Regions from separate parts of the Gordonia sp. NPDC058843 genome, predicted to be linked through region 4. Evidence: predicted binding sites of a transcription regulator. Region 4 holds the regulator's gene; each other region holds the start of a gene.
What was found. The regulator LexA, encoded in region 4, represses DNA repair genes until DNA is damaged. The targets are predictions, from matches to a motif close to CGAACANNTGTTCG.
Positions count from the first base shown of each region.

Region 1: a site for LexA is predicted at 1,288-1,301, ahead of ACFW3F_RS06420 (DUF222 domain-containing protein). Genes of this name have one in related genera too.
Region 2: a site for LexA is predicted at 1,496-1,509, ahead of ACFW3F_RS14990 (DUF222 domain-containing protein). Genes of this name have one in related genera too.
Region 3: a site for LexA is predicted at 1,462-1,475, ahead of ACFW3F_RS13420 (DUF222 domain-containing protein). Genes of this name have one in related genera too.

Region 1 covers NZ_JBHYNC010000006.1:78,180-81,255, reverse strand. The annotation lists gene ACFW3F_RS06420 (DUF222 domain-containing protein) at 1-1,257, opposite strand, end outside; gene ACFW3F_RS06415 (arabinosyltransferase domain-containing protein) at 1,581-3,076, shown strand, end outside.
Region 2 covers NZ_JBHYNC010000021.1:4,603-7,678, forward strand. The annotation lists gene ACFW3F_RS14990 (DUF222 domain-containing protein) at 1-1,465, opposite strand, end outside; gene ACFW3F_RS14995 (bifunctional lysylphosphatidylglycerol flippase/synthetase MprF) at 2,098-3,076, shown strand, end outside.
Region 3 covers NZ_JBHYNC010000017.1:28,454-31,529, forward strand. The annotation lists gene hisD (histidinol dehydrogenase) at 1-914, opposite strand, end outside; gene ACFW3F_RS13415 (hypothetical protein) at 955-1,221, shown strand; gene ACFW3F_RS13420 (DUF222 domain-containing protein) at 1,506-3,076, shown strand, end outside.
Region 4 covers NZ_JBHYNC010000001.1:129,719-132,794, reverse strand. The annotation lists gene ACFW3F_RS00625 (phosphoenolpyruvate--protein phosphotransferase) at 1-1,604, shown strand, start outside; gene lexA (transcriptional repressor LexA) at 1,582-2,286, opposite strand; gene ACFW3F_RS00615 (LysM peptidoglycan-binding domain-containing protein) at 2,518-3,060, shown strand.

The DNA.
Region 1 (3,076 bases), on a different contig from region 4:
GGGGGCGAGTTGGTCGATGTCGGTGAGACCACCTTTGGCCCAGTCCTTCTGGGCGTGGTGGATTTCGACGTGGGTGGCGGGCTGGTCGCAGCCGGGTGCCGAGCAGACCTCGCCGTCGGGGCGGGCGAAGGAGACGAGGCGTTGTGCGCGGGTGGCGAGACGTTTGCCGCGCCCGAAGTACAGCGGCACGGCCGTGGAGTTCTTGAAGATCGCCAACCACGGTTGGACATCGGCGGCCGTCGCGGCGAGGTCGATGAGGTCGGGGATGGGTAGCAGGGTGCCGGTGGCGGTGGTCGCGAGCCCGGCTTCACGGGCGAGGTCGTCGAGGTCGGCTTTGATGATCAGTTGCACGGGTAGCCCGCGGTGAGATCTCCCGAGCAGTCCGTCCTCGAGGACAGCCTTAAGAAGGGCGTTGAGTGCGTCGTGGTTGATCTGAGCGGGGGTGCGGTCGTCGCGGTCAGCAGCGGCAGCGAGTTGGTCGGGGTCGGCGTCGTCGACCGAACCGGTCGGCGAATCTGGATCACCTGGGTTGTTCATGCCGGGTTTGGCCCACACGGCCAAGAGCATGGTGACGCGGGCGGCGAGTTCGGGGGCGAGGGTGCCGGTGAGTTTGGCGGTGCCGTCGGCGCGTTGCCGGTTGACCCACAGGTTGCGCCGCCGCTTGCGTTCCGAATCGTCGGTGAGGGTGCCGTCGGGATCGAGATGGGCGAGCAGACGGGCACCCAACTGGGTGATGTCGGCGGGCGTGTGGGCTTCGGCGATCTCGGTCATCTGTCGTTCGGCCGCAACCTTTACATCGTGGTCGACGGCGTGGGGGATCTGGTCGAGGACGTCGATGACGGCGCGGACGTGTGCGGTGCCGACGCTGCCGTCGGCCAAGGCCGTGGCGAGGGTGGGGTGTTCGGGTTCGAGGGCTTCGCCGGTGTGGGTGAGGTGGCTGGCGGTGGCGTCGCGTTGGTGGTTGCGGCGCATCGGGTCGGACACCCGGAGTCGGTGGGTCATGAATGCGGTGATGCTGCGGTGCCCGGTGCGATGGGGGAGGTCGCGGTCGGCGATGGTGACCATCTGCCGGTCGCCGGTGTAGGTGAGGCGGGCGATGGCTTTTTCGGTGTCGGCGGCGACCTCGATGAGCTCGGTATCCGAGCACGGGCCCAGGTCGACGGTCTGCAAGTCGTCGATGATCCGGTGCAGTTCGGCGACGAGCTCGGCCGCACGAGATGTCGGCAGAGAACCGTCGGCGTGTGTGGTGTCGGTCATGACGGTCACCTCCCCCGAGAACCGTTGCTGCGAATGTACGTTCGAGTGTACACGAAAGAATGACGATCGTCAGCTCGAAACATGTTGTCCTACAGCATTTTTGCTTCGCAGAGTCGCAGCTCTAGATTGTCGGTGGTTGCTGGTAGTCTCCGCCGGCGGGCAAGATCTGAGCTGCCGCGCGGGCGGGACCCTTCGTGACGCGCCCTTCACAAGCTCCGGGCGCTCCTCAGGGAGCAGTGGTACCGACGTTCACGCACCTCATCGATCAGGGCTGCGGGGTGGGCACTAGGTGGCCCGGGGGGCGTCGCTTACGATGAGGCACCGTGCCTGTGACTGCCCCGACCTCGCCTGAGGATTCCGCAGAACCGTCGTCGTCGGGGGCGGAATCGTCGGGGCAAGGGACCAGGATCTCCGTGGGTACCGCCCGGTGGATCGCGATCGTGGCCGGCATCGCGGGCATCGTGTTGTGCGCCCTCACCCCGCTGCTGCCGGTCAAGGCCGTCGACGCCGGTTTCGAGTGGCCGGCCGGGCAGGACCTGAGCGCCGACACCTCGTCGGTGATGGCGCCACTCATCGCGCAGACGCCGCAGACCCTCGACGCACGCATCCCGTGCGCGACCCTGGCGTCTGCACCGGACGGCGTTGTCCTCGCCACGATGCCGACCAACGCGCCGCGATCGAAGTCGTCGTCGCTGTGGGTCACAGCCACCGATGCCACGATCACCGTGACCTTCCGGAACAGTCTCGCGGCCACCGCCGCGCGCGCGGACCTCGACCGATGCCAGGAACTCCGCATCTTCTCCGCGCCCACCGGACCGGGTGCGGAGTTCGTCGGGCTCGGCGAGTCGACGACACTGCCGCCCGACCGTCGCCCGCAGGTCGACGGCATCTTCAGCAACCTCAGCCCCGAGCAGGCACGCGCCGCCGCTGCCGACGGCATGCGCGTGCAGGTGACCATCGACAACCGGTACGAGTCGTCACCGTCGGTCCTCAAGATCGTCGTGATGGTGCTCGCCGCGTTGTCGGTGCTCGTCGCCATCCTCGCCCTGGGAATTCTCGACCGGCTCGGCGGATACCACCGGCGGGTCGGCGCGCGGACCCGCGCGTGGTGGCATTCGCTGAAGCCTCGAGCCGCCGACCTCGTCGTCACCGCGATCCTGCTGGTCTGGAGCGTCCTCGGCGCGGGGTCCCCCGACGACGGTTACATCCTCAACATGGGCCGGACCGCCGACGGCTTCGGCTATCTGGCCAACTACTACCGCTTCTACGGAATCCCCGAGGCGCCGTTCGACTGGTACTACAGCTTCCTCGCGGCCTGGTCGTCGGTCTCGCCGACTGTGCTGTGGATGCACATCCCGCAGCTGATCGCCGGACTCGTGTCGTGGTTCGTCCTCAGCCGGGTGTTGCTACCCCGCCTCGGACCGGCCGTGCGGCAGAGTTCGTGGGCGACGTGGGCAGCGGCGCTGACGTTCGCCGCGTTCTGGATGCCGTTCTGCAGCGGCCTGCGCAGTGAGGGCATCATCGTCCTGGCATCGCTGCTCACCTGGTGGGCCGCTGAGTATGCCATCGCAACCCGACGACTGCTTCCGGCAGCCCTGGCCGCCCTCATCGCGGGGTTCACCCTCGCCCTCGCCCCGCACGGCGTCGTCGGGGTGGCCATCCTGCTGGTGGCGGCCCGCTCGCTCCTGCACATCCTGATCGATCGCCGTAGGCGACTCGGCGGTTCCGTCTGGACGTCGACCCTGACCCTCGTCGCCCCGATCGCCGCGGCCGGGATGCTGGTCCTGATCGTGGTGTTCCGGGATCAGACCCTGGCAAC
Region 2 (3,076 bases), on a different contig from region 4:
GGGTTGGCGGTCCGTGGATCTCGTCGCGCACGGTATGGAGGTGTTCTGCGTATCGCCTGGGTATGTCGGGCCGGCGGTTGATGTGTTCGGGGTTGGGTGGCACGCCCGGTTCGGCGTTCAGTCGCCACGCGCACCGCCCCTCGTCGGGGCCGTCGCGCACCACCCGGGTTGTGTACTGGCCGGGCTTCTTGCCCACCATGCGGTTGTGACGCGGGCAGGCGGGTGCGAGGTCGTCGATGTCGGTGACCCCACCGTCGGCCCAGTCCCGTTGTGCGTGATGCATGTCGACGTGGGTCGCCGGTTGGTCGCATCCCGGCGCCGAGCACACCTCGCCGTCGGGTCGGGCGAAGGACACGAGGCGCTGGTGCCGGGTGGCGAAGCGCTTGCCGCGTCCGAAATACAAAGGGACGGTAGTGGCGTCCTTGAACACCGCCAGCCACGGCTGCGCATCCGCGGCGAGCGCGATGACATCTCTGATGGGCAGCAGGGTTCCGGTCGCGGTGGTGGCGAGTCCGGCTTCCCGGACGAGGTCGCCGAGGTCGGCCTTGATCAGCAATTGCACGGGGAGGCCGCGGTGCGACTTCCCGAGCGATCCGTCCGCGAACCCTGCGGCGAGTGCGGCATCGAGCGCGTCGTGGTTGATCTGGGCGAGGCTACGACCGTCACGATCGGCAGCGGCTGCCACAGCGTCGGGGTCGGCGTGCCCGGCCGGCCCGCGGGGCGAATCGGGGTCGGCGGGGTTGTTCAGTCCGGGCTTCCCCCACACCGCGAGCATCATCGTCAGTCGGGCGACGAGTTCGGGGCTGAGGGTGCCGGACAGTTTGGCCGTGCCGTCGGCGCGTTGCCGGCCGATCCACAGATTGCGGCGTCGCTTCTGGTCGGTGTCGTCGGACAGCTTGCCGTCCGGATCGAGGTGCGCCAGGAGGCGGGCGCCGAGTTGTGCGACGTCAGCGGGGGTGTGGTCGGTCGCGATCTCGGCCATCTGTCGTTCCGCGGCGACTCGCACATCGTGTTCGACGGCTGCCGGGATGCGGTCGAGGACGTCCAGTACGGCCTGGACGTGCGCCGTACCCACCGTTCCCTGCGCAAAAGCTTCAGCGAGGCAGGGGTGTTCGGGCTGTAGGACGTCGCCGCCGAGGCTGGTGCGGTGGGCGGTCGCGTCCATCTGCTTGCGGCGACGCATCGGATTCGAGACACGCAACCGATGTGTCATGAACTGCATGAGCGTTCGGCAACCGGTCTTGCGGGGAAGGTCGCGAGCCTCGATCTGATCGATCTGTCGGTCGCCGGCGACGGTCAGGCGCGCGATGGCGCGTTCGGTGCCCGCTGCGACGCCGACGAGTTCGGCATCGGTGCACGGAGACAGTGCCACGGTCTGCAGTTCGTCCAGGATGCGGTGGAGATCGGCCACCAATTCGACCGCACGGGACGGAGGCAGGTCATGATCGGTGACGGACTCGATCACTGGACCACACCCCCCGGCTGACGATTGTGTCGAATGCATGTTCCAATCTACTCGTGATCGCGCTGTAGCGCAACGACTTTCGAGAACGATCCATCGAACCGTTTTGTCGGTGGGCAATGCTATTGGGCTGAGATGCGGGCATCGCGCGTGATCCCTGCGCGAGAGGCGATGGCGACGAGCCACGAATGGTCGGCGACGCCCCGTTTCGTGACCGACAGACTTCAACTCGACTCCCAGACCTCGATCGAAGTCCATCGGTCGAGTCGAAGTCTGCCGGTCGCGGACACGACCGCCCGACCCTGTGTCGTTGCTCTGCTCGACCCCGGCGGGCCGCTCGTTCCGGACTTCGGGAACCGCACAGCTGGCGGCTCTTTCGGAGTGGGTAGGAGGGGCCACGGCTCCTCGGTTTGTCAGCGGGAGCGGCGAGCAGCAGCGCCAACGGCTTGGATGCGCGCGATGTGCAAGTAGCGCGCCTCTGCGGGCCGCGACTTCCACGCAGTCCTTTGCGATACTCATCGACGACATGTCCACGGTCTGGCGCCGTGACGACGAACGCTGGTGTGCGACGCCCACGGAGTGATCGATCATCGCGATGACCGTGTGGCCGCGGCAGTGTCGTCGTACGGTTGACCATGCATTCTGACGTGTCGTGGCTCACAGTCGTGCGCCGGCTCCCGTTCACCGTCGCCCTCGCGGCGGCCCTGTTGATCGTCGGCGCAGCGACGGGGTCGCTGTGGGGTCGGGCGTCGGACAAGTCCTGGTATCGCGAGGTCGCCTTCGGACTGCCCGCTCTCCGCGAGGGGCGGTGGTGGACGCCTGTGACGTCGGCCTTCGTCGAACCCGGCCCCTGGCTGTACCTGCTGGCGGTGGTGGCGGTCGTTGTCGGTATGGGCTGGGCCGAATGGCAATTGGGCACCGTCAGAGCTGTTCTGGTCGGTGTCGGTGGTCACCTCGTCTCATGTCTGCTGACGGTTCTGCTGCTGTGGCTGCTGTCCTCGGAGGTCACGTCCTGGCGCTGGGCCGAACAACTGGCGGACTCGCGTGCCACGGGGGTCGGGGCGCTGGTGGTCTCGGCGGTGGCGGTGGCCTCCGCGACCGTGCGTTCACCGTGGCGGTTGCGCGTGCGGGTCCTGCTGGGGGCCATCGTCTCGGTGGCTTTCCTGTTCGAGGGGACGCTCGCCTCGGTCGAGTACGTCCTCGCGGCCGTGATCATGCTGATCGTCGGGGAGAAGTTCTTCGCCTCCAACGAGCGCGGCTGGGTTCCGCGCACGCGGCGCGAGGTCCGCATGCTGGGTTGCGCTGCGCTGCTGATCATCGCGGGCGCGAACCTGCTGGTGTTCCTGTTCCCCGGCAGCGGACCGCTCGGTCCCACCGACTCCGGGGACGACTCGGTGTTCACGATGCTGATCGGGCTCGTCATCAATGTGCTCATCGCGGATCAACTGCGGCGGGGCAAACGGTGGGCGTGGTGGGTGGCCGTCGTTCTCGGCGCGCTCAACGTCATCGTGACCGTGCTGGCGGTGTTCCTCGTCATCTTCTCCGACATGTCGACCGAGGGGGCCGTCACCCTGGGCACCACCCTCCTGTGGGTGCTCGTGCTGGCCATCCTCA
Region 3 (3,076 bases), on a different contig from region 4:
TTGGTGGCGGCCACCTGGGCGTCGAGCGCGGCGTCGACGGCGTCGGCGAGGGCGGCGCTGTCGGTGACGAGCACCGAGGCCGCGAGGACGTCGTGTTCGGCCTGACTGATGAGATCGGAGGCGAGGATGCCGGGATCGGCGGAGTCGTCGGCGAGGATGGCGATCTCGGTGGGTCCGGCTTCGGAGTCGATGCCCACCACGCTGCGGCAGAGGCGCTTGGCGGCGGTCACATAGATGTTGCCGGGTCCGGTGATGAGGTCGACCGGGTCGAGGACCGCGTCCGGCGCCTCGGCCTGCGCGGTGTCGACGCCGCCGTAGGCGAGGAGGGCAATGCCCTGGGCGCCGCCTACCGCCCACACCTCGTCGACACCCAGCAGCGCGCACGCGGCGAGAATCGTCGGGTGCGGCCACCCGCCGAAGTCCTTCTGCGGGGGCGAGGCGACGACGAGCGACCCGACGCCGGCCTCCTGAGCGGGGACGACGTTCATGATGACCGACGACGGGTAGACGGCGTTGCCACCGGGAACGTAGAGGCCGACGCGGCGGACGGGGATCCACTTCTCGCTCACCACGCCGCCCTCGACAACCTGGGTGCGGGTGGTCTCCCGGCGCTGGTCGGCGTGGACCTTGCGGGCCCGGGTGATCGACTCGCGCAGTGCGTCGACGACCTGCGGGTCGAGCGTGTCGAGCGCATCGGCGATGACCGTCGCAGGTACACGCACCGACGCCGGGCGTACGCCGTCGAACTTCTCGCCGTAGTCGAGTGCAGAGGCGGTGCCGTTCTCGGCCACCGAATGCACGACCGGTGTCACCGTGTCGAGGACGGCATTGACATCGGTACCCCCGCGGGGCAGCGCACGACGCAACTCGGCGAGTGTCGGCGTGCTACCGCGCAGGTCAATTCGGGCGAGCATGATCTCTCCTGGTGGCTGACGAAATACCCAACAAGGATACGTGTCGGGTGCCAGCGGGTTTCTGGTGCGGGTGATGCACAGGATCTCCGCGAAAGAGCTGCGGCAGTATGGTCCGGTATCCGGGCGAAATTGCCGCAACAATCAGCCGAGCTCGCGAACCGTTGACTGTGCGCTGTTTTTCGTCGACTGTGCGCTGTATTTCGCCGACTGTGCCGCCGAAACCCACTCTCGCCACCTGCTTGTCGGGGTCACCGCGCGACGCGTGTCCGATCTGCGAACGCCGCCGTCTCTCTACTGCCTGCTGTGAGCGCACGACGACGCGGCCGGTGCCGTGACCCCGATACGAGGACACCGTTCTCGGCGTACTCCCCGAGCACGGCGGCGCGGTGCTCAGCCGGGTGAGGAGGACGGGCTGTTCGCGGCGTCGGTGACGATACTGGGGCTTCTACCATGGACCACCGACAGTTCCAGCCGTCCGCACATCAGATCAATAGATCTGCGCGACAACATATTTCGAACCCACCACCGCCCGATTCTCGTGTACACTCGAACATACATTCGCAGCAATAGTTCTCGGGGGAGGTGACCGTCATGACCGACACCACACACGTCGACGGTTCTCTGCCGACATCTCGTGCGGCCGAGCTCGTAGCCGAACTACACCGGATCATCGACGAACTGCAGACCGTCGACCTGGGCCCGTGCTCGGATACCGAGCTCGTCGAGGTCGCCGCCGACACCGAGAAAGCCATCGCCCGCCTCACCTACACCGGTGACCGGCAACTCGTCACCATCGCCGACCGCGACCTCCCCCATCGCACCGGGCACCGCAGCATCACCGCATTCATGACCCACCGACTCCGGGTATCTGACCCGATGCGCCGCAACAACCAACGCGATGCCACCGCCACCCACCTCACCCACACCGGCGAAGCCCTCGAACCCGAACACCCCACCCTCGCCACGGCCTTGGCCGACGGCCGCGTCGGCACCGCCCACGTCCGCGCCGTCATCGACGTCCTCGACCAGATCCCCCACGCCGTCGACCACGATGTGAAGGTCGCGGCCGAACGACAGATGGCCGGGATCGCCGAAGCCCACACGCCCGCCGACATCACCCAGTTAGGTGCCCGGCTGCTCGCCCACCTCGATCCCGACGGCACCCTCACCGACCATTCCGAACGCAAGCGGCGCCGCAACCTGTGGGTCAACCGCCAACGCGCCGACGGCACCGCCAAACTCACCGGCACCCTCACCCCCGAACTCGCCGCCCGCATCACCATGCTGTTGGCCGTGTGGGCCAAACCCGGCATGAACAACCCAGGTGATCCAGATTCGCCGACCGGTTCGGTCGACGACGCCGACCCCGACCAACTCGCTGCCGCTGTTGACCGCGACGACCGCACCCCCGCTCAGATCAACCACGACGCGCTCAACGCGCTACTGAAAGCTGTCCTCGAGGACGGGCTGCTCGGGAGATCGCACCGCGGACTACCCGTGCAACTGATCATCAAAGCCGACCTCGACGACCTCGCCCGTGAAACCGGGCTCGCGACCACCGCCACCGGCACCCTGCTGCCCATCCCCGACCTCATCGAGATGGCCACCGATGTTCAACCGTGGTTGGCGATCTTCAAGAACCACACGGCCGTGCCGCTGTACTTCAGGCGCGGCAAACGTCTCGCCACCCGCGCACAACGCCTCGTCTCCTTCGCCCGCCCCGACGGCGAGGTCTGCTCCGCGCCCGGCTGCGACCAACCCGCCACCCACGTCGAAATCCACCACGCCCAGAAGGACTGGGCCAAAGGTGGTCTCACCGACATCGACCAGCTCGCCCCCGCCTGCCCGCGCCACAACCGGATGGTCGGTGACCAGCCCGGCCAGTACACCACCCGGATCGAACGGTCCGGACCCGACGAGGGCCGCTGCCTCTGGCGGTTGAACGCCGAACCCGGCGCGCCACCCAACTCCGAGCGCCTCAACCGCCGACCCGACATATCCCGGCGGTTCGCAGAACATCTGAACACCGTGCGCGACGAGATCCACGGACCACCACCCCGAGGGTTTCGCAGGCTCGGTCGCCGGACCCTTCGTGACGCGCCCTCCGCAAGCTCCGGGCGCTCCTCAGGGAGCAGGGCTACCACGCCCTCCGCAAGCTCCGG
Region 4 (3,076 bases):
GTGTGGAGATCGCCGAGGAGCGCCGCGCCGACGAGGTGACGCGCTTCGCCGCCGCGGCCGGAGTGGTCGCCGCGCGACTGCGCGCCCGCGCATCGCAGAACACCGGGGTGGCTGCCGAGGTGCTCGCGGCCACAGCGGGCCTCGCCGAGGACCGGGGCTGGATCGGTGCCGCAACCGCCCTCATCACCAAGGGCGCCTCCGCCGAGGCCGCTGCCGTCGTGGCCACCGACCAGTTCGCGGCGGTGTTCACCAAACTCGGTGGGCTCATGGCCGAGCGGGTCACCGATCTGAACGATGTCCGGGACCGCGTCCTCGCCGAATTGCTCGGCCTACCCGAACCGGGCGTGCCGACACCGGAGGTGCCGTCGGTGCTGCTGGCCGACGACCTCGCACCCGCCGACACCGCGGGCCTCGACCCGACGAGCACGATCGCTCTCGTCACCCGCCTGGGCGGACCGACCAGTCACACCGCGATCATCGCGCGGCAACTGGGCATCCCGTGTGTGGTGGCAGTCGCCGATCTCGCCGAGATCGAATCCGGCACAACCATTCTCGTCGACGGGACGACCGGGCGGATCGAAGTGGAGCCCGACACGGAGACAGCCCGGACGCGCGTCGACGAGGACCGGCGGCACGCCGAAGTCGTCGCCGGCTGGACGGGCCCGGGCCACACCGCCGACGGTGCTCCGGTCTCGGTGCTCGCCAACGTCGCCGACGGATCGTCGGCAAGGGCCGCGGCCGGCCACCCCGTCGAGGGTGTCGGACTCTTCCGCACCGAACTCGCGTTCCTCGAACGCGCCGACGAACCGACGGTCGACGAGCAGGCTGCGATCTACCGTGAGGTCCTCGACGCGTTCGACGGACAGAAGGTGGTGATCCGCACCCTCGACGCCGGGTCCGACAAACCCCTCCGTTTCGTGACGCATCCCGACGAATCCAATCCCGCGCTCGGTGTCCGAGGGGATCGGATCGCGCTCGCACATCCCGAGATCCGTACGCATCAACTCGATGCGATCGCGCGGGCCGCAGAGGGTGTCGAGGTCGCGCCGTGGGTGATGGCGCCGATGATCGCCTCGCCGGCGGAGGCGCGCGTGTTCGCCGCGGAGGTCCGTGGCCGGGGTCTGGTGGCCGGGGTCATGATCGAGGTGCCCGCTGCGGCGATCCTGGCCGAGGCGGTCCTCGCCGAGGTGGACTTCGTGTCGATCGGCACCAACGACCTCACCCAGTACACGATGGCGGCCGACCGGATGTCGGCCGATCTCGCCGGGCTCACCGACCCGTGGCAACCCGCCGTGCTCAGCCTGATCGCCGGAGTCGCCGCCGCGGGAGTCCGTCAGGTCAAGCCGGTGGGGGTGTGCGGGGAGGCGGCCGCCGATCCGAATCTCGCCTGCGTGCTCGTCGGACTCGGGGTGACCTCGCTCTCCAGCGCGCCGGCCGCAGCGGCCGCGGTGGGAGCACGACTCGGCGAGGTGACCGCGCAGGACTGTCGCGCGGCCGCCGACGCCGCGTTGGCCACCTCCGACCCCGCCGCGGCGCGTGAGGCCGCCGCGGCAGTGCTCGACCGTTCGGTCGGTGGAGAGGTCAGACTCGCCGCATCACGGTGACGACCTTGCCGAGGATGACGGCGTCGTTACCGGGGATCGGATCGAACAGTTCGTTGTGCGGCATGAGCCAGACGTTGGCGCCCTGACGCTTGAAGGTCTTCACCGTGGCCTCGCCGTCGATCATGGCCGCGACGATGTCGCCGTTGTCGGCGACGTTCTGCTGGCGGACCACCACCCAGTCGCCGTCGCAGATGGCGGCGTCGATCATCGACTCGCCCACGACGCGCAACAGGAAGAGTGAGCCCTCGCCGACCAGTTCGCGGGGCAGCGGGAAGACGTCCTCGACGGCTTCTTCGGCGAGAATCGGACCGCCGGCCGCGATCCGTCCGAGGACCGGCACGAAGGTCGGCTCGGGCAACTGGCTCGCCGTCGGGTTCTCCGGAGTGGGCGGTTCGCTCGGGGCGATGTTGACCGCTCGGGGCCGATTCGCGTCGCGTTTGAGCAGTCCCTTGCGTTCCAGCGTCCGCAGCTGATGGGCCACCGACGACGTCGAGGCCAGGCCGACCTCGTCGCCGATCTCCCGGATGCTCGGCGGGTAGCCGCGCTCGCGTACCGAACGGCGGATCACCTCCAGGACCCCGAGTTGCCGCGGGGTGAGTGAGGCCTCGGCGGCGGCGACGTCGATCGGGGCCTCGGTGTCGGCGCCCCGCGCTCGGCCGCGCCTATCGCCGGTGTCACTCATGTTCGGTTCCTCTCGTCTTTCGGAACGTGCAGGTAGATGGCCCGTGGGATGTCTCAGCCGCGTCCGAGCCTAGCGGAGTGCGGGCATCACCTCAAACATTTGTTCGATGTGTCGCGAGACTTTGTCGGTGCGCCGTGCTACAAATTCGAACATCAGTGCATCGAACACCTGATCGAAGTTCGAACACCGAACAACCGCACACCCAGCACACCAGAACTCCCGGAGGGCACCATGCGCACCGCCACTCTCGTCGCTCCCGTCCACGCCGAACGCCCCGTCGTCACCCGGGCGAGCACCGATCGCGCCGATCGTGTCCGGACCCGGGCCCCGCTCTCCGACGGCACCAGGCCGGTGGACACCCGGCCCTCCGGCAACCGGCCGGCGGGTGGCTCATCGCCGCTCACCCCACGCCTGGGTGGCACGCACTGCGGTTCGCCGATGGGGGCGAGGGGCCGGGGCCCGGTCGCGCCGAATGCGGCGGTGTTCCGTCGCCGTCGCCGCACCGCGGTCGCCGTCCTCGCCGGCGTCGGGCTGGCGTTCGTCGTGTGGGTCTTCGGTGTCGTCGGGCAGAACTACTCGGACTCGATGACGCCTGCCGCGGTGAGCGCGGAGGTCGTCCACGTCCGCTCGGGGGATTCGCTCAGCACGATCGCCGGCCGGGTGGCGCCCGAGATGCCGCGTGAGGTCGTGATCGACGAGATCGTCGCGATGAACGATCTGCCTTCGAGCGCGCTGCAGGTGGGCCAGCCCCTGCTCACCCCCCGGTACCGCTGAGGCCGGGCGGTATCCT